2 regions of the Brevibacillus humidisoli genome follow, and region 2 is predicted to be linked to the other one. Evidence: predicted binding sites of a transcription regulator. Region 2 holds the regulator's gene; the other holds the start of a gene.
What was found. Region 2 encodes CtsR, which represses protease genes until heat stress. Its sites were predicted from a motif close to ATGGTCAATAAAGGTCAAACA; they were not measured.
Positions count from the first base shown of each region.

Region 1: clpP (ATP-dependent Clp endopeptidase proteolytic subunit ClpP) is a predicted target of CtsR. The motif match lies at 8,017-8,037, and genes of this name have one in related genera.

Region 1 is NZ_CP087263.1:3,721,283-3,733,397, forward strand. It holds gene LOK74_RS18180 (sigma-54 interaction domain-containing protein) at 1-474, opposite strand, end outside; gene LOK74_RS18185 (glutaredoxin family protein) at 500-787, opposite strand; gene rpoN (RNA polymerase factor sigma-54) at 880-2,259, opposite strand; tRNA gene LOK74_RS18195 (tRNA-Arg) at 2,757-2,835, shown strand; gene LOK74_RS18200 (DUF3817 domain-containing protein) at 3,024-3,311, shown strand; gene LOK74_RS18205 (glutathione peroxidase) at 3,342-3,830, shown strand; gene LOK74_RS18210 (nitroreductase family protein) at 4,007-4,639, shown strand; gene LOK74_RS18215 (hypothetical protein) at 4,778-4,936, opposite strand; gene LOK74_RS18220 (hypothetical protein) at 5,201-5,452, shown strand; gene LOK74_RS18225 (RNA polymerase sigma factor) at 5,570-6,190, shown strand; gene LOK74_RS18230 (anti-sigma factor family protein) at 6,174-6,734, shown strand; gene LOK74_RS18235 (bactofilin family protein) at 6,731-7,855, shown strand; gene clpP (ATP-dependent Clp endopeptidase proteolytic subunit ClpP) at 8,083-8,673, shown strand; gene LOK74_RS18245 (H-type small acid-soluble spore protein) at 8,751-8,930, opposite strand; gene LOK74_RS18250 (hypothetical protein) at 8,973-9,149, opposite strand; gene LOK74_RS18255 (hypothetical protein) at 9,335-9,667, shown strand; gene LOK74_RS18260 (PilZ domain-containing protein) at 9,716-10,147, opposite strand; gene LOK74_RS18265 (HPr family phosphocarrier protein) at 10,387-10,644, opposite strand; gene whiA (DNA-binding protein WhiA) at 10,692-11,642, opposite strand; gene LOK74_RS18275 (gluconeogenesis factor YvcK family protein) at 11,649-12,115, opposite strand, start outside.
Region 2 is NZ_CP087263.1:4,489,225-4,501,339, reverse strand. It holds gene ispD (2-C-methyl-D-erythritol 4-phosphate cytidylyltransferase) at 1-108, opposite strand, end outside; gene LOK74_RS21880 (PIN/TRAM domain-containing protein) at 134-1,225, opposite strand; gene LOK74_RS21875 (DUF1573 domain-containing protein) at 1,512-1,907, shown strand; gene pssA (CDP-diacylglycerol--serine O-phosphatidyltransferase) at 2,015-2,743, opposite strand; gene disA (DNA integrity scanning diadenylate cyclase DisA) at 2,865-3,941, opposite strand; gene radA (DNA repair protein RadA) at 3,945-5,312, opposite strand; gene LOK74_RS21855 (hypothetical protein) at 5,299-5,640, opposite strand; gene LOK74_RS21850 (ATP-dependent Clp protease ATP-binding subunit) at 6,058-8,517, opposite strand; gene LOK74_RS21845 (protein-arginine kinase McsB) at 8,547-9,614, opposite strand; gene LOK74_RS21840 (protein-arginine kinase activator protein McsA) at 9,637-10,173, opposite strand; gene LOK74_RS21835 (CtsR family transcriptional regulator) at 10,188-10,652, opposite strand; gene LOK74_RS21830 (HAD family hydrolase) at 10,878-11,555, opposite strand; gene LOK74_RS21825 (MGDG synthase family glycosyltransferase) at 11,562-12,115, opposite strand, start outside.

The sequences.
Region 1 (12,115 bases), 770 kb from region 2:
CACGATCTGATGGAATCGGTAGGCAGCTTGATGCAGAGAGTCCATCCGCTGTTCCAAACGACTGATGGTTTCTCTACTCCTATGCAGTTCCTGTGTCAGCTTGTGAACCTCGGTCAATCCCTTGCAGACGGAGACAGCACCGATGATCACTCCGTTCACGACAATCGGTGCCATGTCTACTACGTATTCGTGCCTGCCCTCTTTGCGGTAGATGCCAACTCGGCCCCGGCCATCCCGCAGCGTTTCGGGCAGCAGAGCGCCAGGACGAACGCGGCGGAGCGGCTTTCCGATGATCTGCTCGGGAGAGACGCCCGTAATCCGCGTGTATTCGGGATTGATCAAGCGAACAATCTCCTGACTGTCGATGACGAGAATCCCGTCGTTGATGCTGTCAATAACTGCATTCAGCCATTCCAACTCGCCTGCGTTGTTTGCAGCGCCTATCGCTGCTGCATGCAATGGTTGCCCTCCCATGGACGCCCACCTCTCTCCCCATCGGTTAATCGCGCTTGGTTCGTCTCCCCTGCAGCTCCGCTCTCAGCTGCTCCTCTGTCATGATTGAATCAATCGATAGAAACACTTCGTCACCATCGATCTGAACGACGGGAATCGTGAGCATATACTTTTCTTCCAAAACCGGATCTTCGGCGATGCTGCGGGTTTCCAGTACGAGAGGAACCTCCGCCGCTACCGCACGAATGCGCCGCTCCACCTCATCACAGAGGTGGCAGCCGGGACGGCCGAATAGTACGACCTGAAACGCTTCCTGGCGATCTTGCTTGTTCATGGTAGGACCCCTCTTCTTCTCCGCTGTGTTGTCGCGCACTGGCTGCATCCATTGCTCGCCGTTTTCCTCGCATATTTCTGCACAGTTGAAGATCAGGCGTATCTCTTCCGCTTGGCAGAAGAAGGGATCATCAACTCTTCCCGGTACTTGGCCACCGTACGGCGAGAGATCTCAATTCCTTCCTTGGCCAACAGCTCCGTCAGCTTTTGATCCGATAGCGGACGAGATCGATCCTCCGCGTCAACCAACGCCTTGATCCGCCGTTTGACGCTTTCTGACGACGCCGCATCACCGTTGGCAGTAGATAAAGCAGAGGTAAAAAAGTACTTCAGTTCAAAGACACCCCTCGGCGTCTGCACATACTTGTTGCTGGTCGCCCGGCTTACGGTCGATTCATGCAGCCCCACCCGTTCCGCGATCTCTTTTTGGGTCATCGGCTTCAATCGATCTACGCCATGCTCAAAAAAATCGATCTGTTTTTCTACGATTGCCTGCATCACCCGCAGCAGCGTCAGACGCCGCTGCTCGATACTTTTGGCCAGCCACATCGCCGCATTCATCTTATCCTGGATAAACTGGCGTGCTTCCGACTCACTGTTTGTCTGCTTCAACATGCTTTCATAAAACCTGCTGATCGTAAGGCGCGGCGTCGATGATTCGTTTACCAGCACCACGTATTCGCCTTCCACTTTTTCCACCGTCACATCGGGCATCACAAACCGCGTCTCTGTCTGATTGAACGCCGCCCCTGGTCGCGGATTGAGCGAACGTACCAAATCGGCGATCGTTTGCACTTCCTGCAGATCAATTTTTAACTTTTCGGCAATTCGGGAAAAACGATTCTGCGCTAAGTCATCCAGGTGCTGCTCAATCACTTGCACCGTTTTCTCATCGTCGAGGCCGGTATGTTGCAGCTGCAGCAGCAAACACTCCTGCAGATTCCGGGCCGCCACTCCTACCGGATCAAAGTGCTGGATCAGCGACAACATATCCTCTACTTCCTCGAGGTCAACTCCTAATTGCCTGCTGGCTTCTTCCGTCTCAATCTCCAGGTACCCCTTCTCATCCAGATTGCCGATCAAAAACAGGGCAATTTTTCGCTGGCCGCGCGTCAGTCCCTTGGTATAGCCAAGCTGCTCTTTCAGGTGCTGATACAGATTGGATGATGGAGCATGCACATGATCGAGCGGATTGTAAGTGCTTTCACTTCTCGCTAATGAATAATCACCGGTTGCCCGGTTGCTGATCAGTTCTTTCCAATCGATTTCCGGCGTCGGTTTCTGCTCCATGGGTGTCTCGACCGCTGCGCTGATTTCCTGCAGTTCGATCACCGGGTTTTCCGCTGCCTGATCCTGCAGATACGACCTCAGATCCAGAGCGGAATACTGTAAGATGGTGATTGCCTGCCGCAGTTCGGGCGTCATGACCAGTTTTAACGTCTGTTCCTGAAACAGTCCAAAACTCATATTCATCCGGCTCGGCCCCCTTTGCGTCCATTTCTGTTTCTCTCTGTGTTTATTGTATTCGCGAGCCCTATGCAATTTTCCTGCCAATCCTGTGATGATCCAGTTATTTTCAGATCCGCTTGCAGAATATAGCAAAAATTGCGTATATTGAGAGGTATACGCATTGATCAGGTACATGCACCTGCCAGCACTTTAACTTGTGTGGGTTGTACCTAACAAGATGAGAATCGAGGTGTATGTTTTGAACCGTCTGATGAAAATCGTTTTTCTGATACTCGTCCTCTATCTAATCGTGGTTGGCATCGTTAATTATGTTGCCTGATCAGTAAGGATCGGGTCAGACTAGATGGTCTGGTCCAATATAGCTTAACTGATCTGATAGAAATGCCGTTCGGAATGGGTTGAAAATCCAGGGGATTTCAATTGTCATCCGATCGTGAATGATGTATAATGAAAAATGCTGACGACAAAACAGTAAAGCGCAATACTCTCATCAGCATTATGCGTCCGTAGCTCAGTTGGATAGAGCGGCGGCCTCCGGAGCCGCGTCTTGCGGGGGTTCGAGTCCCTCCGGACGCACCATAATAGACGACAGATAAGGATCGAACCAAACGGTTTGATCCTTTTTGCCGTTTCAGGCGGAATCGATCTGTGACCAAATCGTGTCAGATGTGCCCAACCCGACGCAAGCTGCCTGTCGAAACATTGAAACAAGCCATACGAGTCCGGTAAAATTGGTAATGGTTCGATCTCGTTAGGAGGTGACGGATATGAATTCACCGCTTGGACGTCTGCGGGTGATTGGCTATATCGAGGGGACTTCCTTTCTGCTTCTCTTGGGGATTGCCATGCCGCTGAAATACTATTTTAACATACCACAACCGGTCACGGTTATCGGTTGGCTGCACGGTCTGTTTTTTGTGCTGTATCTGCTCGCTGTCGCTCATGTGACGATTGTTCACCGTTGGTCACTGTTACGCTTGCTGGGCGCAGTGGCAGCTTCCATACTGCCGTTTGGGCCCTTTGTGCTGGACGCCCGACTACGCAAAGAAGCGTAGACTGGAAAAACGGATGAGAGGGTGAGGATGATGAGCGTTTACGACTTTTCCGCAAAAACCCTGCAGGGCGAAGTGAAGTCCATCGCCGATTACCAGGACAAAGTGCTGTTGATTGTGAATACGGCCAGCAACTGCGGGTTCACACCTCAATACCAAGGTCTGCAGCGTCTCTATGAGACATACATGGACCAAGGCTTCGTGGTGTTGGCCTTTCCATGCAATCAATTCGGCGGGCAGGAACCCGGGACCGCTGCTGAGATTGAAAGCTTTTGCAGCCGCAATTACGGCGTTACCTTTCCCGTGTTTGACAAGGTTGACGTAAAGGGAGCCAACGCGCATCCCCTGTTTCGTCATCTGACCAGCGAAGCTCCCGGTCTTTTGACAAAACAAATCAAATGGAATTTCACCAAATTTTTCATCGATCGCGAGGGGACCGTTGTCAAGCGATACGCTCCGGCAACTGACCCTGCACAAATCGAGGAGGATATTCAACGGTTGTTGCAGTCCGGTACGATCTAGCGATCAAGCCGTGTCGCCTCCCTGATAGCCCTCTCTACCACTTCCGCCAACTACATTTCTGTCCGGCGGGACATCCATTCTGACACCTTAGCATACATACGATGTGTAGGATCACTGAAATCTGGAACACTAACAGCATATACACATTGAACACAGTATGGTGGAGGGCTTTATTGATGAAGGAAACATTGCAGCAAGACTTTTTTACGATTATTCAAGATCGCGGAGCTGTCAAACAATTCGACTCCTCTGTGAAAATGACTCAAGCAGAGATTGCCAAACTGATCGAGTACGCTTCGACCGCTCCCTCTTCATGGAATCTGCAGCATTGGAAGTTCCTCGTCATTCACGACGATGAGGCAAAAAAGAAGCTGCTGCCGATCGCTTACCGACAGCAGCAGGTCATCGATGCTTCCGCCACCATCGCCGTTCTCGGTGACTTCGAAGCAAATAAAAATGCGGAAGCTGTTTACGGCCCTGCGGTAGCGGCCGGTGCAATGACAGAAGAAGTGAAAGAGCGCTTGTTGGCTAATATTGAACAAACCTATGCCACAGTCCCACATGCCCCGCGTGACGAAGCGATTCGCAATGCTTCGCTCGCTGCCATGCAGCTCATGCTGGCTGCCAAGGCGATGGGATATGACACCTGCCCAATGGGCGGTTTTGATGCCCAGCAGTTGGTGTCGGTGTTTGGGATACCCCAGCGCTACTTGCCGATTCTGCTGATTGCAGTAGGAAAAGCGGCTCAACCTGCTCGTCCCAGCAGTCGCTTTCCCGCTGATCAGATCATCGTCTGGAACCAATTCTAATACCATCATGGAACTGCAGTCCACTCAACGAGATGAGGACTGCTTTTCTTATATGCGCCGCTCTGTGCGCTCCTTGCTTGCATCTCGTTTGTATCTCGCTCGTATTTTGCGTATATCTCGCTTGTACTCTCCCGTTTCTCATCCTTTCTTCTCGATCTGCTCGATCGTGATGGGGTACCGATCCCATAAGAACTGCAGGTCGTACTGGGTCGTATCCTCTTTTACCATCCGATTTGTACCGTACACCACTGCTGCCACCAGAATGAACAAAATCAAAATACCCGGTATGGCCGCCATAGTTAGTTCCTCCCTTTTTGCCACATGTATATGAGCAAACCAGGAGGAGCATGACGTCTCCCGCTTGTCCCCAGTCTATCCCCAAGCTTAAGATCAAATGTGAATAACTTTGTGGATAACTTTAGCTGTTACAAGCCTGATCCGCCGTATATTTTTTGACAACAAGGAAATATTACGTAAGATTGATGAAAGTATTGCCGCGAACACATGTTTTTGTGCACAAGCTGTGGATAATTTCGTGGATAACTGATTGGGGGGCTTGGTTTGCCGCGCGATCGCTACTACCTGATTTACCAAGAGGCGAGTGACGACGAATGCTTGCTCACGATCCAGCCCTACGAGGATCAACAAGCCTTGGCTGAAGCCCTAAGCGAGCTAAAAAGTCAGCAAATCACCGACTATACGATTATTAAAGGGCGCAAGATAAAAGCAACGCTGCGGGTAGCTGTAGATTTAGCAGAAGCGGATGATGAAGAAGCGAAGACGGATGAAGAAGCGAAGCAGGAAAAAGCATAAACGAGGTACTCCCCCGCATAGGGGGCTTTTCTTTTGCTCGGGATTAGCCGATGCTGACAATAGCGTGAAATTCTGCACCGGTCTCATCCGTACTATTGATTGGAAGGGGGGGCATACATGGACACGCATCACCATGAGGATATCTACGCTCTAAACACCCGCTCGCTGACGGGCATCCAACAATTTTTACAGGGTGACGCCAATGGCTTTGATACGCTGATCGAGTTGTTCGGGCAGCGGGTCATGCGCCTTGTGCAAAAGATGATTTACTCCCACCACGATGCACAGGATGTCTACAACGAGATTTGGTTAAAAGTAGCGCAAAACCTGCATAAATACGATCAATCGCTCCCCTTTCACTCATGGCTGTACCGGCTTGCCTCCAATACCTGTATCGATTTTCTTCGCAAAAAGAGGGATATTGTGATGGAAGACGATCGCCTGCACGTGCATGTGCAAAAAGAGAACAGCACCTATAGCAACACACCGGAGAGCTTGTTCCTAGAGAAAGAATTCCAAACGCAACTTAACCAACTGCTCTCCCATTTGGATGAGACGGATCGCTTGATTGTGACACTCCGCTTCAGTGAAGAGCTAAGTTACGAAGAGATTGGCAGTATTGTAGGGATGAGTAAAAATACGGTCGGAACGAGGTTGTTTCGAGCCCGCAAACAGTTGAAGCAACTGCTGCAGCATTTGACCGACAAAAGGAGGTCTCCCCATGTCTCATATCGATGAAATAACGATGATGATGTATACAGATGGTGAGTTACTGACCGAAGAATCGGAAAAAGTGGCAGAGCATTTGCGGAGTTGCCAGGAATGTCGAAATACGTACGATTCCTGGATGGAGGACCGCTCGTTTTTTGAGCAGTCGTTTTCGGCGACATCCGCCCCATTGCCATCGCTCCATCCATCTGTCACACAGCAAATCGACGCCATTTGTGCTTTGCACAGAAAAAACAGGCAGGCTTCTTCGAAAATCATCAACCGATTGACTGCCCTGCTTCTCTCCCTTTTCCTGCTGGCCGTCATACCTGCCCAGAGCTGGCTGTTTAACTGGCTGGAATGGCTTTGGCCGATCGTGCAGCCCTACCTGCTGTGGACTTCGACGTTTTGGTTGAGAGAAAATGCCCACACACTCTGGGATTATCTTCTGCTCAGCTGCTTTCTGTTCTCCGCCTTGTTCGTCTGTCTCATCTTGGCCATCATCTTGACCGGCGCCAACCGTCAGGCCGAATCGATCGATCCAGCCTATTCGAGAGGAGGGGACAGACCGTGAAGAATCGGATCAGGATGCTGCTGTTGGTATTCGCATTGTTGGCCATATCCGGTACTACCTGTTTTGCCTTTCAAGCTGTTTCCCAGGAAACCTATGTCTTGGCCAACGGGGAAACGCATATCGGTGATCTCTTCGTGACTGGCCGCAAGGTGGTTATTGAGGGACATGTGCAAGGGGACATATATTCGTTTGCGGAAAGTTTGCAGATCAGCGGCAAGGTGACGGGAGACGTCATCACGTTTTCCAATGATACCGTAATCCGCGGAGAGATAGACGGTGATATCCGGGCGTTTACACGCAACTTGACGATAGACGGTCATGTGACGAGGAGTACGACCGTTTTTACCCAGTATCTCAATCTATCCCAATCGGGCGAGATCGGACGTAATGTCTTGGCCTTTTCCCAAACCGTTGATCTGCTTGGGCGATTGGGCGGCGAGATCAATGGAACGATCGCGGATATGCGAATCACCGGGGAGATCGGGCGCGGCATCACGATGCTGCGGGTTGGCCAGTTGCAAATCGAACCATCAGCTAAAATCAACGGTGATGTTCGCTACATGAGTCATCAGGAGGCTTCCATTGCTCCCGGGGCGCAAATCACAGGGGAGGTGGCGTATACCCAGTTAGAGCCGGAGCCGAAGGAAAGCCCGACATGGCCCATCTTGCTTGTTGTGATGTCGGTGATCAGTACGGTACTGCTATGGCTGGTGATCCGCTTCCTGTTTCCAAAAACACTGTTGTCCATTCAACGTACGCTGGATGAAAAAACGCTTGGTCACTTTGGCGTCGGGATTCTGCTGCTGCTCGCTGTTCCGATGTTGACGGTAATCCTGTTGATTACCATCATCGGCATTCCGGTTGCCGTCACACTTGTCGTTGTGGTTGGCGTGCTGCTGTTTGTAGCCAAAATCTTTGTCGGCACGTGGGCGGGCCTTCGGCTGGCTGAACGATTTCAGTGGCGGATTCCTCCCCTGTTGACAGAATTGATCGGCGTGATCGGTCTCTCTCTGCTGGTTCACCTGCCATTTGCTGGATGGTTGGTCGCGATTGCCGTCTGGATGATCTTTCTCGGAGCCGTCGCAGCAACCGTCCGCCGCGTCAACCGTTCTGTCCTCTAGCCTACTCCTTTCGCCCCTTCCCAGGGGCGAAAGGATGATTCTGGCCGGCGGGCAGTAACGGGTACCTTTATCGCCATACAGAAAGCAGAGCTTGAACGGCAAAAAGCAGTTTTACTTTTACTCATTTCGGGATACATTAGAGAAGTAGGTAGAGGTCATTTTGTTTGACCTTTTTTGACCTTTAGTGTATGATTAGACTTGAAAGGAGAGGAGGACTGCCAATGGATATGCATTTGATTCCGACCGTAATCGAGCAAACGAATCGCGGTGAACGTGCTTACGATATCTACTCCCGACTGTTGAAAGATCGCATCATCTTCCTGGGTACCCCGATTAACGATGTGGTTGCGAACAGCGTGGTCGCCCAGTTGTTGTTCCTCACCGCCGAGGACCCGGATAAAGATATCAGTCTTTACATCAACAGCCCGGGCGGTTCTATCACGGCGGGAATGGCCATATACGACACGATGCAGTTCATCAAGCCTGACGTCTCTACCATCTGTGTCGGCTTGGCTGCTTCGATGGGTTCTTTCCTGCTCTGCGCGGGAGCGAAAGGCAAACGATTCGCTCTGCCCAACAGTGAGATCATGATTCACCAGCCCCTTGGCGGCGCGCAGGGTCAAGCTAGTGACATTGAAATAGCGGCTAAGCGAATTGTGCGGATGCGTGAACACCTAAACCGCATCTACGCTGAGCGCACCGGTCAGCCCATTGAGCGAATCGCTCGCGATACAGACCGTGACCATTTTATGTCTGCGCAGGACGCCAAGGAGTATGGGCTGATCGACGATGTGATTTCCTCCACACCAGCAAAATAAGCAGATCTCGTAACACGCTTCAAGTGCCGTCACGCAAAAAGACTTTCCCAGAACGGTCCGGGGAAGTCTTTTTCCTTTTACTTTTCCTTCAGTTCGGTAATCGCAACGGTTCTGCTCTCCTGGGGATTGCCTTCGGTATGTACCCGTGCGATGTTCTCATTTTCATCCACATCATCGATCCATACCGGTACCCCTGCGTATTCGACACTCACTCTCTCCGCTGAATGCAAGATTTCTTTTGCCCGTGCAGCGTCCACGCTCCGTCAACTCCTTTCCGTCCCTGAATACTCGCGATCAAGCTATTTCAGATCAACTGATTCTGGATCATCCATCGTATCGGTAGTCGTCTGTTCGATGAGTCCGTTTTGCGAACTGACGACACCTCCTCCCAGTCCCTCGTTCACCATCCGATCAACATCGATGAAGTTCTCGTCTCTTCCTTCGTGCAGTGAATCAGTCTGCTGACGTCGACTCATACTTTCCCCCCTTTTGAGTTGGTCAAACGATTCCGCGGTTGTTTTAACGATTCCCCCAAATCGGCTGCGCCATTCATCCTGTAAAAGGATTGGTGCAGATTACATACCGGTCTGTAGCCTGGGAAAACTAGACGAGGCTGCCCGGGTTCGGACAGCACAGCAACCAGCAAAAGGAGGATCCATCCATGCATACGTATCAACATGCCATCCAACAAATTCAACAATGTGAGCAGTTGATCAATCAGTTGATGCAGCAGACTCAACAGGCTACCGCCATGTATCAGCAAATGATGCAGCAAGAACAGCAGAACGTAACGATGCTGGAACAGATGGCTCAACGGGAGCGAGCAGCCACTCAGATGATTCAAACGGCTCTGCAAGGACACCAGACTGCAATGAATCGCATGCAGCAAGCAGCCCAGCTCTGCAGCCAGATGAGACAAGAGCTCTCCGGTGCCATCTCAGCTCAAGGTGTGAACTACAGCTATAGGACGGCGCAATACCAAGGGGTTCAATGACCCTTTACTGGCACACAAAAGGGCTGTTCCATATGCGGACAGCCCTTTTTACTGATGCTCCCTATCGAAAAATGCAGTTGCGTCCCCGTGGTAAAAATCACAGCTGGTAATGTTGTTCCCCCGACGAAGTTTGATTTGCAGCTCGCTGACCAGTCTGACGAGTAGAGCCTTTAGATCTTCGTCAATGGTAAACGAAACCCCGTAGTGGAACAATCCGTCTGGCCGTTCCGCTTTTCTCACGATGTAGCCCAGTGGTTTGATTTGTTGGTTAAACAGACGCATCCGGAATTCCAAAACAATCTCAGTCTGTACCGGGAGGTTGAGATTAGACACAAATCCAAGACCACCGGCACTGATGTTATCAACCAGTACGTGGGCTTCACCCGACTCAATCTCGTTGTCCTTAATCCTGACGATGCTCGTCTGTGCCTCCAACGGCGGTTCTAGCTCAAGCCGAAAGAACGTCCGCTGGTTCACCATGGTTTCCACGTCAGTTGTCCCCCCCGCTGTCTCTTTCCTCGTGATGCAGGAAGTATCTGAATCTCAAAACAGATCGTTCCATACCATTATATCGAATTTACTTTAAATAATGAAGAATTAGACAAAAGTAGACAAAAAAAGCAAAAAATCCGTTCAGATTTGATCTCTGAACGGTTGATGCAATAACAGTCATGTTCTTTTTTTCGAGTCACTCGGCCACCAGTAAAAAATAGAGAACGTTACTCCTCTACGCTTACCAGTTTCGCCAAGCTGGCCACTGCTTGGGAGGCATCTGGCCCATCCGCCAAGATCGTGATTTCCGTACCCGAGCCGATCGCCAAACTCATAATACCCATGATGCTTTTGGCATTTACCTTCTTGTTCTCTTTTTCTACAAATATCTCCGATGCAAACCGGTTTGCCTCTTGTACAAAAAAAGCAGCTGGTCGTGCTTGCAAACCCGTTTTCAGTTTAACCAGAACCTGCTGTTGTACCATTGCAACCTCCCTCTCTTTCTTTCGCTCTTGCAGACCATTATACCATGTCAAGGGGAAGAAATATTTTCATTTTCTCTCAATTTGTCAGCGATTTCGTTAATTTTTCGGAGCCTGTGGTTGATCCCCGACTTGCTGACCACGCCACTTGGCAGCAATTCGCCCAGTTCCTTCAGGTTGATGTCGGGATGAAGCAGGCGCAGTTCCGCCACTTCTCGCAACCGCGGCGGCAGATTCTCCAAGCCAATCTCCCGTTCAATCAACTGAATATTTTCCATCTGTCGGGTAGCAGCATTAACCGTTTTGTTGATATTGGCGATTTCACAGTTGTGCAAACGGTTGACAGAATTACGCATATCCTTGACAATACGGACATCTTCGAAGTACAACAGCGCCTGGTGTGCCCCGATCAGGCTTAGGTATTCCGTGATTTTTTCCCCTTCCTTGATGTACATTACAAACCCTTTTTTGCGCTCAATACATTTCGCATTGAGGCGATAGCGGTTCGCTAGTGCTGTCAGTGCTTCGCAAAAGTCCTGATAGGCAGTGAAAATCTCCAGGTGGTAACTGGAAGCTTCTGGATGGTTGACAGATCCTCCCGCCAGAAAGGCTCCCCGCAGATAAGCTCCCCGACAGCATGATGTTTTGGTCAAATCGCGTGGGATCCCCGGATAAAATGACAAGTTTTCATCCATGATCGACAGCGCCTGCAGGATTTCGTTGGCGCCCCGAGGAATCCGTACGATGTAGACATTATTTTTCTTCAGGCGCATCTTTTTTCGTACCAGCAGCTCTGCATGTACCTGGAACAACTTCTTTGTGAGGACGTAAATCCGTCTGGCTATCGCCGCATTTTCTGTCGATACATCCAAAACAAAGCGGCCTGCACCAAACTGCAAGCTGCCATTCATGCGGATCAGCGCCGACAATTCCGCCCGACTGCAGCAGTCAGATGGCTGCAGCATGGTTAGTTCTTTTTTGACGTGTGCTGCGAAGGACATGGCGCTTCACCCCATTTTCTGCTTCATCAGTTCGACGACTTGCCGACTTACGGCGTCTGCATCGTGGCGCAGCAGACCGTCTTCATAGGCGATTAACTGACCAGACATGACATGCAGACCGAGTGCCGTCAGCTTGTCATGGTCGCAAACGACAGGCGCTGCTCCCTTTTCCGCATATTTTTCTCGAACGGCATCGGGAACATCTGTTGTATTAACGATGATCGTGTCGAGGAACGGTCTGTCGACGTGATCGTACATCGCCTGTACATGATCTGATGCCGTAAAATGGTCTGTCTCTCCCGGCTGAGTCATCACGTTGCAAATATAGATCTTGGGCGCCGTCGATGCTATGATTTCGTCGAACAACCCGCGCACCAAGAGATTGGGAATAATACTTGTATACAGACTCCCCGGCCCGAGCAGAACGGCATCCGCCTCTGCGATGGCCCGGGCCGCTTCCGCCAACGGCACAG
Region 2 (12,115 bases):
TGTGTGGGCCAAGATCGACTTTCCATCGATGGTGAGCCACAGCTTGTTGCGCCCCATTCCCATCCGCTTTCCGGAGCCTGCGGCGACAATTACCACACCCGTATTCAAGTTGAATCCTCTCCACATCGCTTCATTACAGCGCTTTTTCTAGCAGCTTCGGCTTGGCAAAAATCATCCGACCGGCCGAGGTCTGTAGGACACTGGTTACCAATACCTCTACATCGAGACCGATGTACTCACGGCCTCCCTCAACGACGATCATCGTGCCGTCATCCAGATAGGCTACCCCTTGCCCGTACTCTTTTCCATCCTTGATGACCTGCACCTTCAGTTCTTCTCCCGGCAGCACAACCGGCTTTACCGCGTTGGCCAAATCGTTGATATTCAGGACGGGTACGCCTTGCAGTTCACATACCTTGTTTAGGTTGAAGTCATTGGTGACCACTTTTCCGTTTAGTACTTTGGCCAGCTTGATCAGCTTGCTGTCCACTTCCTGTACGTCCTCAAAATCGCCTTCGTAAATCTGCACCTTGACCTTCAGTTCTTTTTGAATCTTGTTCAAGATATCCAGGCCGCGGCGCCCGCGATTCCTTTTCAGTATATCAGACGAGTCCGCGATATGCTGCAATTCTTCCAAGACGAATCCGGGAATCACCAGTGCACCCTCGATAAAGCCTGTACGGCAGATGTCAGCAATCCGTCCGTCGATAATCACGCTCGTATCGAGAATTTTATGTTCAACGTTGGAAGTAACTCCTCCACTCTCTTTTTTGCCCTTTTCCTTGCGCCCGATCGAGAAGACGCTCATAATCTCATCCCGTTTGCGGAACCCCACCTGGAAGCCGAGGTAGCCGAGCAGTCCTGAGACCACCAGCGGCAGGAAGTCGCCGACCACAGGAATCGGTATGCTGTTGATGGGCAGGAATAATAAAAATGCAACGATAAGACCAATAATCAACCCCATCGCGCCGAACATGACATCTGTTATCGGCAGCTTGACAAGCATATCCTCTCCCCAGTGAATCGTGTTGACGATGTAATCAACCAGCCAGTTTGCCAAAAGGTAAAACAGCACACCGCCAATCACGGCACCTATATAACCTTGTCCTGAGAAATCCCCAAAGTTTAACAGCTTATTGAGCAGTTGGAAAAAGTCGGGTCCGAAGTGATACCCCAACACTCCCCCGATAATCACAAACAGAACTGTAAAAACCCGCTTTAACAATGGGTTCACCTCCTCTTATTAATATAGACAGAAGTGTCTAAGAAAAACCCTGTTCGCCCTGAAACTCGGAAGAGATTTTTCAATCGGCTTATCCCTCACTATAGCAAATCAGTTTCAATGGTGTCAAATAGCTTTAAAGTGTATCACACTTTGCACAGTGCAGTCAACTGCTGCGCTTTTGCTTCCACTTTCTCTGTTTGACATGATCCTACCGAGCTCCTTATAATAAGAGAGGAAAATGCAAAAGATTCTGACGACACCATGATACGAAGCTGAGGTGGTCCCTTTGAGTAAGATTGCTCTTGATGAGTTTCAAGATCAAGTGTCCCAGCTGCTGATCCGTCATCGCAGCGTTCTCGACGTCATATCCAAAACACAGGAAACGGCGGCGCGCGTTAACCGAGCCCTGACTAAAGCCATCACCGAATGCGGCTGCATAGAAGTGATCGCCAAGAAGCAGCCCTACGACACAAACAAAACCTTGCAGGAAAACTCGGCTAACCTGGATTCCCATCTATCCGGCCGCCTGTGTGATCACTGTCAGGACGTGATCACTGCCGAACTGGGAAAGAACCTGTTTTACCTGACTGCTCTGTGCAACATCACCGATATCAAGCTGTCCTCCGTATTGAAAAGCGAAGCACAGCGGCTCAACACATTGGGCGTATTTAATCTCTCTTAAAAGCGTTTGGACAAAACATGCATTCTTATCTATTCATACGAAGCAACGTAGAAGAAGGTTGCACAAAACCCCGCTGAAATTTTTCAACGGGGTTTTTGTCTGTCCTTCTATTCAAACGGAACTGATTTTTCCTCGCCCACGTCTTGCTTGTTTCGTTTCTTCAGGAAAAAGTCAACGTTTTTTTTTATTCCGTACAAGGCGTACAGAGCCAGCGGCAAGAAGACGATTTTCGGAAATTGATCCGGATACTTCACCGCAAACAAAATCACAATCGCGACGATGATTGGCGTAATCCAGTAAGCCGCTTTGGGAATCCCTACTTTTTTAAAGTTGGGGTATTTCACACGGGAAATCATCAGAAATGCCAAGAGCAGCATCCCAACGGCCAGCGGCCCAATCGTAAACACTTCGTTGTATAATGCCAGTGTCGCCAGTACACCGCCGGCAGCTGTGATCGGCAGGCCCACAAAATATCCGGGCACTCCAGACTGAACGTTGAAACGAGCCAGGCGTAGCGCTCCACAAATCGGGAAGATCGCCGTAATCAAGATACCGAGCAGATCCAACTGCTGCAGCGCCACTACATACATGATGAAGGCAGGCGCTACACCAAATGTAATCACATCTGAGAGAGAGTCCAGCTCCTTGCCGAAGTCGCTCTGTGCATTCAACATCCTAGCCACGCGCCCATCGAGCCCGTCCAGCAGCATGCCAACAATGACGGTGATCGCAGCGTAATCGACGTAAGCATCACCCTGAAATGCGAGGATGATCGCAACAATCCCCAGAAACAGATTGCCTATCGTTAACATGTTCGGCAATGCTTTCACGAACATAGGGGTTTACCTCCTGAATGATGATGAGAGTCGGCAGCTTCCGACTCCCAGGCATAGTAAAAGATCAGATTGATACCTGCACTTACATATACACAATATAATGCCTCTATACTATTGTACTTTATATATGCCTGTCAATGAACACCTGTTCTTGAATCCTTTTTAAACCATCCTTGATGGCACGGGCACGTACTTCGCCAATGCCGTCCACTTCGTCCAATTCCTCAATTGTCGCCATCATAATGCGCGGAAGAGTAAGGAAATGAGAGACGAGATTGGAAACGATTGTGCTTGGCAGCCGGGGGATTTTGTGAAGGATACGGTACCCGCGGGGTGATACCGATTCTTCCTGTGGGTTGGTGCCTGCGGCAAAGCCAAGAAGCTGCTGAAACGGCTCCAACTCCAACAACTCTTCTGATGATAATTGGTTCATCTTAGCTAGTATGTGGTGCGGGTCAACCGATTTGTCCCGACTGTAGTCACGGATCAACAGGTACGCCTCGTCTTCAATGTTGGAGACCAGTTCTTCCAACTGCATGCTGATCAATCGACCTTCGGTGCCCAGTTCGTGAATGTACTTGATGATTTCCGCCTTGATGCGCAGTACCATCTCAATCCGCTGCATCACAGAGACAATCTCGTAAACGGTTACCAATTCTTCAAACTCCAGTGCCCCGAGATTGGTCAGGGCTTGATCCAGAACAGCTTTGTATTTCTCCAGGGTCTGCATCGCCTGGTTTGCCTTGGTCAAAATAACACCGATATCTTTAAGAACATAGCGAAAGCTTCCCCGATACAGTGTAATCACATTGCGACGTTGCGAAATGGCAATCACCAGATGACTGGTTTGTTTCGCCGTTCGTTCTGCCGTACGGTGGCGGGTGCCTGTTTCGCCGGAGGGGATGCCGGAGGCCGGTGCCAACTGCGTATTGGCAAACAAAATACGCTTGGCGTCTTCACTTAATATGATCGCCCCATCCATCTTTGCTAATTCGTACAGATTAGCGGGAGTAAACTCACAATTAATGGAAAAGCCGCCATCTACAATCGATTTCATATCGGGACTAAAACCGACCACGATCAACGCTCCGGTTTTGGCCCGCAGCACGTTTTCCAATCCCTCACGCAGGGCTGTTCCAGGTGCGACAAAGCGAAGTACGTCGCTTACTGATGCCTCTTTTTCCAACGTTTCCTGCATGTTTTACCCCCTTAATACTTCACGCAGAGCCTCTTCAATATTGCTCACCCCGATAATCTCCAATCCCGCTGGGACATCCAAGCCGCGAACATTTTTTTCCGGTATGATCGTTCTTTTAAATCCCAATTTTTGCGCTTCCCGGATTCGCTGCTCAATCCGCGCAACACCTCGTACTTCCCCGGTCAATCCTACCTCTCCGATCACAACATCGTGAGGATTTGCAGCTTTGTCGCGAAAGCTGCTGGCTACACTGACAGCAATCGCCAAGTCTACTGCCGGTTCGTCGAGACGTACGCCTCCCGCTACATTGATGTAGGCGTCCTGGCTCTGCAGCATCAGTCCAACCCGCTTCTCCAGCACAGCCATGATCATGGAGACCCGCTGGTGGTCCACTCCCGTGGCCATCCGTCGTGGCGTGACGAAGCTGGTTGGCGATACCAGCGCCTGCAGCTCGACAAGTACCGGCCTTGTCCCTTCCATGCTGGCTACAACCGTAGATCCGGCCACGCCAACCGGTCGCTCTGCGAGGAAAATTTCAGAAGGGTTGGATACTTCCTCCAACCCGCGCTCTTTCATTTCAAAGATACCCATCTCGTTTGTCGAGCCAAACCTATTTTTTACAGCTCGCAGGATGCGAAAGGTATTGTGGCGCTCTCCCTCAAAGTATAAGACGGCATCAACCATATGTTCCAACATGCGTGGTCCGGCGATCGCCCCTTCTTTGGTAACGTGGCCGACGATAAACGTAGCGATCCCTTTTCCTTTGGCAATCTTCATCAGGTGCGCGGTCGTCTCCCGCACCTGTGCGACACTTCCAGCTGCAGAAGTCACAGCAGGATGGAATACTGTCTGTATGGAATCAACTATCACCACCGCCGGGTCTACCTGTTCAATCTGCTCTTCTATCAGCGTGAGGTCAGTCTCAGATACGACAAACATCTGGGGTGTCTGCATGGCCAAACGCTCCGCGCGCATCTTGATTTGTTTGGCCGACTCTTCTCCTGAAACGTACAAGACCTTGTACCCCTGACCAGCCAAGGCAAACGAGGTTTGGAGCAGCAGGGTTGACTTGCCGATTCCCGGGTCACCTCCCACGAGGATCAGCGACCCGGGAACGAGTCCGCCACCCAAGACTCGGTTTAGCTCATTCATGGTTGTATCAAATCGAGGCTCTTCTTCGCTTTTCACTTCGGTGATCGGCTGAGCAGTCTGTTTCGTAAGGGAATGTCTTTCCCCGCCGCGGACGGCAGACTTGGCAACAAGCTCTTCTACCATTGTATTCCACGAGCCGCATCCGGGACACTTTCCCATCCATTTGGGCGTTTCATAGCCACATTCTTGGCATGCGTATTTCGTTTTATACTTTGACATACTTATACTCCCGCTTCTCTGTTTTCATTCTTACATAGTTCGGCAGGCCGGGCTTTTTTCCTGCATAGAGCAGAAGCAAAGCCATTCGCCATTTCCTGTATGGAGCGGACCAAAGCGCTTTGAACGAGCTATAGTGGGGGGCGAAAGAGAAAAAACAGGTTCGCTCCGCTCGTGCCAGTGCCCGCAAGGAAGCTGGAATGACCGTCTCCACTCCAACAAAGCGGTACGGCGACCAAAAGCCCTCAAGGGGCGATGGCATTTCAGGGGAGCAGTTGGCCGCCAAGCGTGTACCGCTTTGTTTCCGCTCCGACTCTGTGGGCACTGACAAGGCTTTCGCTCACCTGTTTTTCTCTTTCGCCTCGCAACGGTTGCTTGTGGGTGCAACATTTCTTTGCGTTCGTCCGATCATCTTGTCGCACATTATGGCATCCTCCCATACGAACAGCTTGAATCCTGTCCTGGAAGGGGTGTTTGGTTGCCTCCTTCGACTCATACACTTGCTTATCGGTGAAGCAAAAAAACACCTTCCGAAAAAGGAAGGTGTCTGCGTGTAGACAAAACCTCGGTACAGGCGGAGAGTAGCTCTTTTCCGGAAGGGGCGACTCTTGCCAACCAGCTCAGCTGCGCCAGTCCCACTTCCTCGCTGGTTGGCAACGGGGCGACTGGAGGAAAAGAGCTACTCTCCCCCGCGCCACCCGTTTGTCTCCAGACTGAGACCCTTACGATACGCAAGGGTCTCAACAGGTTACGATTTGCTAGTAGTGTGTTCCAGTCGTTTCACGGTGAGTTGGCCGTCTTCTACGTCGATATGGACAGTGTCCCCTTTGTGAATCGTACCTTTGAGCAGTTCTTCGGACAGACGATCTTCAATGTTTCGTTGAATCGCACGGCGAAGCGGTCTTGCACCATAAGCCGGATCGAACCCTTCTTTGGCCAACAGCTTCTTCGCCTCTTCTGACAGTCTAAAGTCGATCTCTTGTTCTCTCAGACGTTTCCGCAGTTCTTCGGTCATTAAGGAGACGATCTGCTCGATGTGCTCCTGCTCCAGCGAATGGAAGACGATCAGTTCGTCGATCCGGTTCAGGAATTCCGGACGGAACGTGCGTTTCATTTCGTCCATGACCTTGTCTTTCATATCCTGGTATTTCTTCTCGGTCTCACCGGTGGTGAAGCCCAGCGAAGTGTTTTTGCGAATCATGTTGGCTCCCACGTTGGAGGTCATGATCACGACGGTGTTGCGGAAATCGACAGTACGACCCTTGGAGTCAGTCAGACGGCCGTCATCGAGTACCTGCAGCAAAATGTTAAACACATCGGGATGGGCCTTTTCAATCTCGTCGAGCAGGATCACGGAGTACGGTTTGCGGCGCACTTTTTCCGTCAGCTGGCCGCCTTCATCGTAACCGACGTATCCTGGAGGGGCACCGACCAATCGAGCGGTAGAGTGCTTCTCCATGTATTCGGACATGTCGATGCGAATCATCGCATCCTCATCACCAAACAATGCCTCAGCGATGGCGCGGGCCAACTCGGTTTTCCCGACCCCGGTCGGTCCGAGGAAGATGAACGAGCCGATCGGACGCTTCGGATCTTTTAAGCCGGCACGAGCCCTGCGAACCGCACGGGAGATCGACTTGACCGCTTCATCCTGTCCGATCACCCGGTTATGCAGGATCTCCTCCATCTTGAGCAGTCGTTCTGTTTCCTCTTCTTTCAGCTTAACCACTGGGATGCCAGTCCAGTTGGCGACTACGTGGGCGATATCTTCGGGCGTTACTTCCATGTTTAGTTTGCCCTGCCGTTCTTTCCAGTCTTTCTTGGTCTGCTCCAGTTCTTCCCGCAGTTTCTGTTCTTGATCACGGAGTGCTGCTGCTTCTTCGAACTCCTGTGACTGAACGGCTGCATCCTTCTCTTTGCGAACTTCCTCAAGCCGTGTTTCCAGTTCCTTTAGATTTGGCGGTACGGTAAAGGACTGCAGGCGTACTTTGGATGCCGCCTCGTCGATTAAGTCGATCGCTTTGTCCGGCAGGTACCGGTCCGTGATGTAGCGGTCAGAGAGCTTAACCGCCTGCTCAATCGCCTCGTCAGTGATCTTCACCCGATGGTGAGCTTCATATCTGTCGCGCAAGCCATGCAGGATCTTGACCGCATCTTCCGCCGAAGGTTCGTCGACGTTGATCGGTTGGAAGCGGCGCTCCAGCGCGGCATCCTTTTCAATGTACTTGCGGTATTCGTCCAGCGTGGTGGCGCCTACGCACTGCAGTTCACCGCGTGCCAGGGCCGGTTTGAGAATGTTGGAGGCGTCAATCGCCCCCTCCGCACCACCTGCGCCAATCAGGGTGTGCAGCTCATCAATAAACAGAATGATGTTGCCCGCTTGGCGTATTTCGTCCATGATCTTCTTGAGTCGGTCCTCGAATTCTCCCCGGTACTTGGTTCCCGCCACTACGGTACCCATGTCAAGCGTCATCACCCGTTTGTCACGCAGGGTCTCCGGGATTTCGTTGTTGACGATTTTCTGGGCCAGGCCCTCTGCAATCGCCGTTTTCCCGACACCCGGCTCCCCGATCAGGACAGGGTTGTTCTTGGTGCGGCGACTTAACACTTGGATAACACGCTCAATCTCTTTTTGTCGGCCGATCACAGGATCCAGTCCGCCATCACGGGCGATTGCCGTCAGGTCACGGGCCAGACTATCCAAGGTTGGTGTGTTTGCGGCCGGATTGTTGCCGGAAGGCTGGTGAGACGACATCATCTCGGAGCTGCCCAGCAACTGCAGCACCTGCTGGCGGGCCTTGTTCAAGCTCACGCCCAAGTTGTTCATGATCCGGGCCGCAATCCCTTCACCTTCGCGAATCAGGCCAAGCAGGATGTGCTCCGTCCCCACGTAGGTATGACCCAGCTTACGGGCTTCGTCCATCGAGAGTTCGATTACTTTTTTGGCACGTGGCGTATAGTTGGGGGTGTAGTTGCCCGCTGTCGGCTGTTCGGATCCGCGCCCGATCAGCGATTCGACCTCATTTTGAATCTTGTCGAGGCCCAGGCCAAGCGACTGCAGCGCTTTGGCTGCAATTCCTTCGCCTTCGCGAATCAATCCCAGCAGAACGTGCTCGGTACCAATGTCCTTGTGGCCCAGTCGAACGGCTTCTTCCAATGCAAGTGCGAGTACTTTTTGTGCGCGTTCTGTAAAACGACCAAACATCATCATCCATGCACCTCCGATTTACTGTTCTGTTAAGCAGAATGGGCTGCCAGACGTTCGCGAATCAATCGAGCCCGTCGTTCGTCCCGTTGTTCGGGAGTGAGCTTCTGTCCGGCGTGTCGCTGCAGAAAGCCAGGTTGCGTCATAACGAGTAGTTCGTTGATGGTAAAGGTTGTAACGTTTTTGATCAAACCAAGGTCGATGCCGAGACGAACGTCAGACAGCCGCTGTGCCGCCTCTTTGGACTCAACTGTACGGGCATGAAGCAAAATGCCATAAGATCGGCAGATGCGGTCTTCCAGGGCGAGCGAGGAGTTTTCCTGCAGATAGCGCCTTGCCACCCGTTCTTGATCGACAATCTGTTTAGCCACACTATAGAGGTTGGACAAGATGTCGCTCTCCGACATCCCAAGCGTCACCTGGTTGGACAGTTGGAACAGGTTGCCCAACGCTTCGCTGCCTTCGCCGTAGATCCCTCTTACCACCAGCCCCACCTGGTTGATCGCCTGCAGAATACGACTGATCTGTTGGGTCATCACCAACGCGGGCAGATGCAGCATCACTGAGGCGCGAATACCCGTGCCGACGTTCGTCGGACAACTCGTCAAATAGCCGCGTGTTTCATCAAAAGCGTAGTTCACATGCTTTTCAAAAATATCGTCAATCCGGCTGCCGATATCCCACGCTTCTTTTAGCTGAAAGCCGGGCATCAGCACCTGGATTCGAATATGATCTTCTTCGTTGACCATGATGCTAATCGATTCATCGTCGCTTAGCAGAACCCCTCCTTTGCGGGATTCCTCGGCAAGATTGGGGCTAATCAAATGCTTCTCCACCAGGACTCGCTTCTCCAACGGCTGCAGTTTATCCATCATGATCAGTTCAAACGGCCCTGCTTTGCTCATCGCCTTTGATCGGCTGGCGTTGGCTACCTGATGAACCACCTCTTCTGCCTGTGAGTCGGTAGCCAGCAGCGGAAATGGCTGATGACGAAGGTTGCGGGCGATACGGATGCGGGTACTGATGACGATGTCCGCATCGGGTCCCTCTCCCTTCATCCAGTTGCTCCACGGATTCTGCATAAATTGTTGCACAGACATGGTGCCCTCTCACCTCCTCCACTTACGCTTGATCCATCTTTTTCTCCAAAGCTCGAATGCGATCGCGGATTTCCGCCGCCTTTTCAAACTCTTCCGTCTTGATGTACTGCTGCAATGCCGTTTTCAGTTGTTCCAACTCTTTGCGTATCTTCAACTGTCCGCCTGTTCTCTCGGGGACTTTTCCGATATGGTTGGTGTTTCCATGTATTCGTCTGAACAGCGGATCGAGCCGATCGCCGAAGTAGCGATAGCAGTCACTGCAGCCGAAGCGACCACTTTTGCTGAATTGGGCGTAAGTGAGGCCACAGGTTTCGCAGCGCAGTGTTTTTTGCGTCGCTGTTTGGCTGTTGGACGAACCGCCCACGCTGTTCTTCGCCATCGGATCAAAGTTGAGCAGCCCAGACAAAATGTTATGGATACTGAAGTTGTCAAACCCGGAGATCACGTCCCCCTTTTCCTGGGCACAGTGCTCACATATATGATATTCCGTTTTTTCTCCATTGACGATCTTCGTCAGGTGAAGTGTAGCCGGTCGTTTTCCGCATTCTTCACAGTTCATGTCGGCCCTCCCTCCTAGCGGATCAAAATCGAGGCAATCATGTGTTTCAACAGGTTGGCCCGCAGACGGTCCCGAAGTGGAGTCTCCAGATTGAGTACGGTTCGCGACGTTGCCGTTTTCATCAAGGCAGCCTCTCGGGAGTTGATGATCCCTTCTTCGTGAAGTCGATCGATAATCGCGTACGCCGCACCTTGTGTGATGCTGCTTCCGATCAGCTCTTCGGTCAGCAGTTCTTGCAGCCTGGATTTGCTGGTGATTTGCGCTTTTCGGATCCGGATATATCCGCCTCCACCCCTTTTGCTTTCCACAACATATCCTTTCTCAATCGTAAAGCGCGTATTTATAACATAATTGATTTGTGAAGGCACACATTGAAACATATCAGCAAGCTCACTGCGCTGGATCTCTACCAGGCCGTTAGGGCTTTCCTGCAGAATACGCTTGAGATGCTGTTCGATGATGTCCGAAATGTTACGCAAAGCGCCTCCTCCTCTTACTCAACCTATGAAGATCTGCTGCAAGATCTGTTGGTCTCTACGTCTGTACGATTGATGGACCGCCACAAGAGCAAATCCTGACTTTGACTATATTTGACTTTCATTATAAGTCGTTTTTTCGTTTTTGGCAAGAGCCATCCCATTCACTATTGTGTTCGAAAAGATCAATCTTAAAACCAAAAAACCACCCCTGAAGGAGTGGCAGACTCACGTTTTATTGGTCAAAGAAAAAGGAAGGTGTGCCGTCAATTCGCTAAACTGATGGATGATCACATCCGCTTCGTCCAATTCTCCCGGCTTGGCAAAGCCAAAGTCGCAAGCAATAGTAAAAAGGCCGTTTGCCTTTCCTGCTTGCACGTCTGATTGGCGATCCCCCACCATAACGGCCTGTTTGACCGGATAATCGTGAAGCAGTTTTTCCACCAACTGGGTTTTGGATTTGGTCTGGAAGCGTCCAGCTGAGTATAGATCTGTAAAGTAGGATTTGATCGCAAAGTGTTCACAGATACTGTCTATATACGCTTCCAACCCATTGCTGGCGACAAACAAGGCAACTCCTTGGGCGTGCAGTTCTGCCAGCAGTTCCCGAACGCCCGGGTATAGATCCGTGACCCCTTCTTTTAGGAGCCGCTGCTCGTGGGAGAGCATAAGACGATCTGCCAGCTGTTTCGTGCTTTCGTCCTCCCCCGGCAGGAGAGTTCCCCATACCTGCTCCAACGTCAATCCCAGCACGTTTGTCAGCTGCTCCTCATCGGGCATCGGGCCGTCCCACAACCCTCTCTGTCTCAGTTCCTCAAATGTGCACGTAAATCCTGCAACAGCCAACTTTTCCGTCTGCAGCAGTGTACCATCCATGTCAAACAGTATCGTATATGTCTTGGACAAGTTTTCTCACCTCTGGGTAAAGTCTGGTTGCCTTGCAGTTGCCTCCAGATCCGCCATGATAAACTGACAGATGTGCTCTGCCGCATCCGGTTTGGCTACAAGCTGCGCCATCCTCCTCATGTAGTCTGCTTTCGTCGGGTCATGGAGCAATTCCTCAATAAAATAGATGAGCTGCTCTGTCACCTGAGCATGAACCGCACACCCGTTGTTCAGCAGGAAATGACTGTTGCGCTCTTCCTGTCCCGGCAGCGGATTGTATACAATCATGGGGACTTGTTTGCTTAGCACTTCGGCTGTCGTGAGGCCACCTGATTTGGTGACAATCAGGTCGGCTACGTGGAGACATTCGTGAAAGTTGTCGATATAGGTCAGAGGAATCACCTTGTGTCGATAGGTACGACCCGAAACCTTCGCATACAGTTTCTCGTTTAACCCGGTCAACACCAGTGTCTGCAAGGGATGTTCAATCTGTTCCAAACCCTGCAGCACCTGCTCCATCGGGCCAAGGCCGAGTCCACCCCCGGACAGAATCAACGTTTTTCGGTCGGGAGAGATCGAAA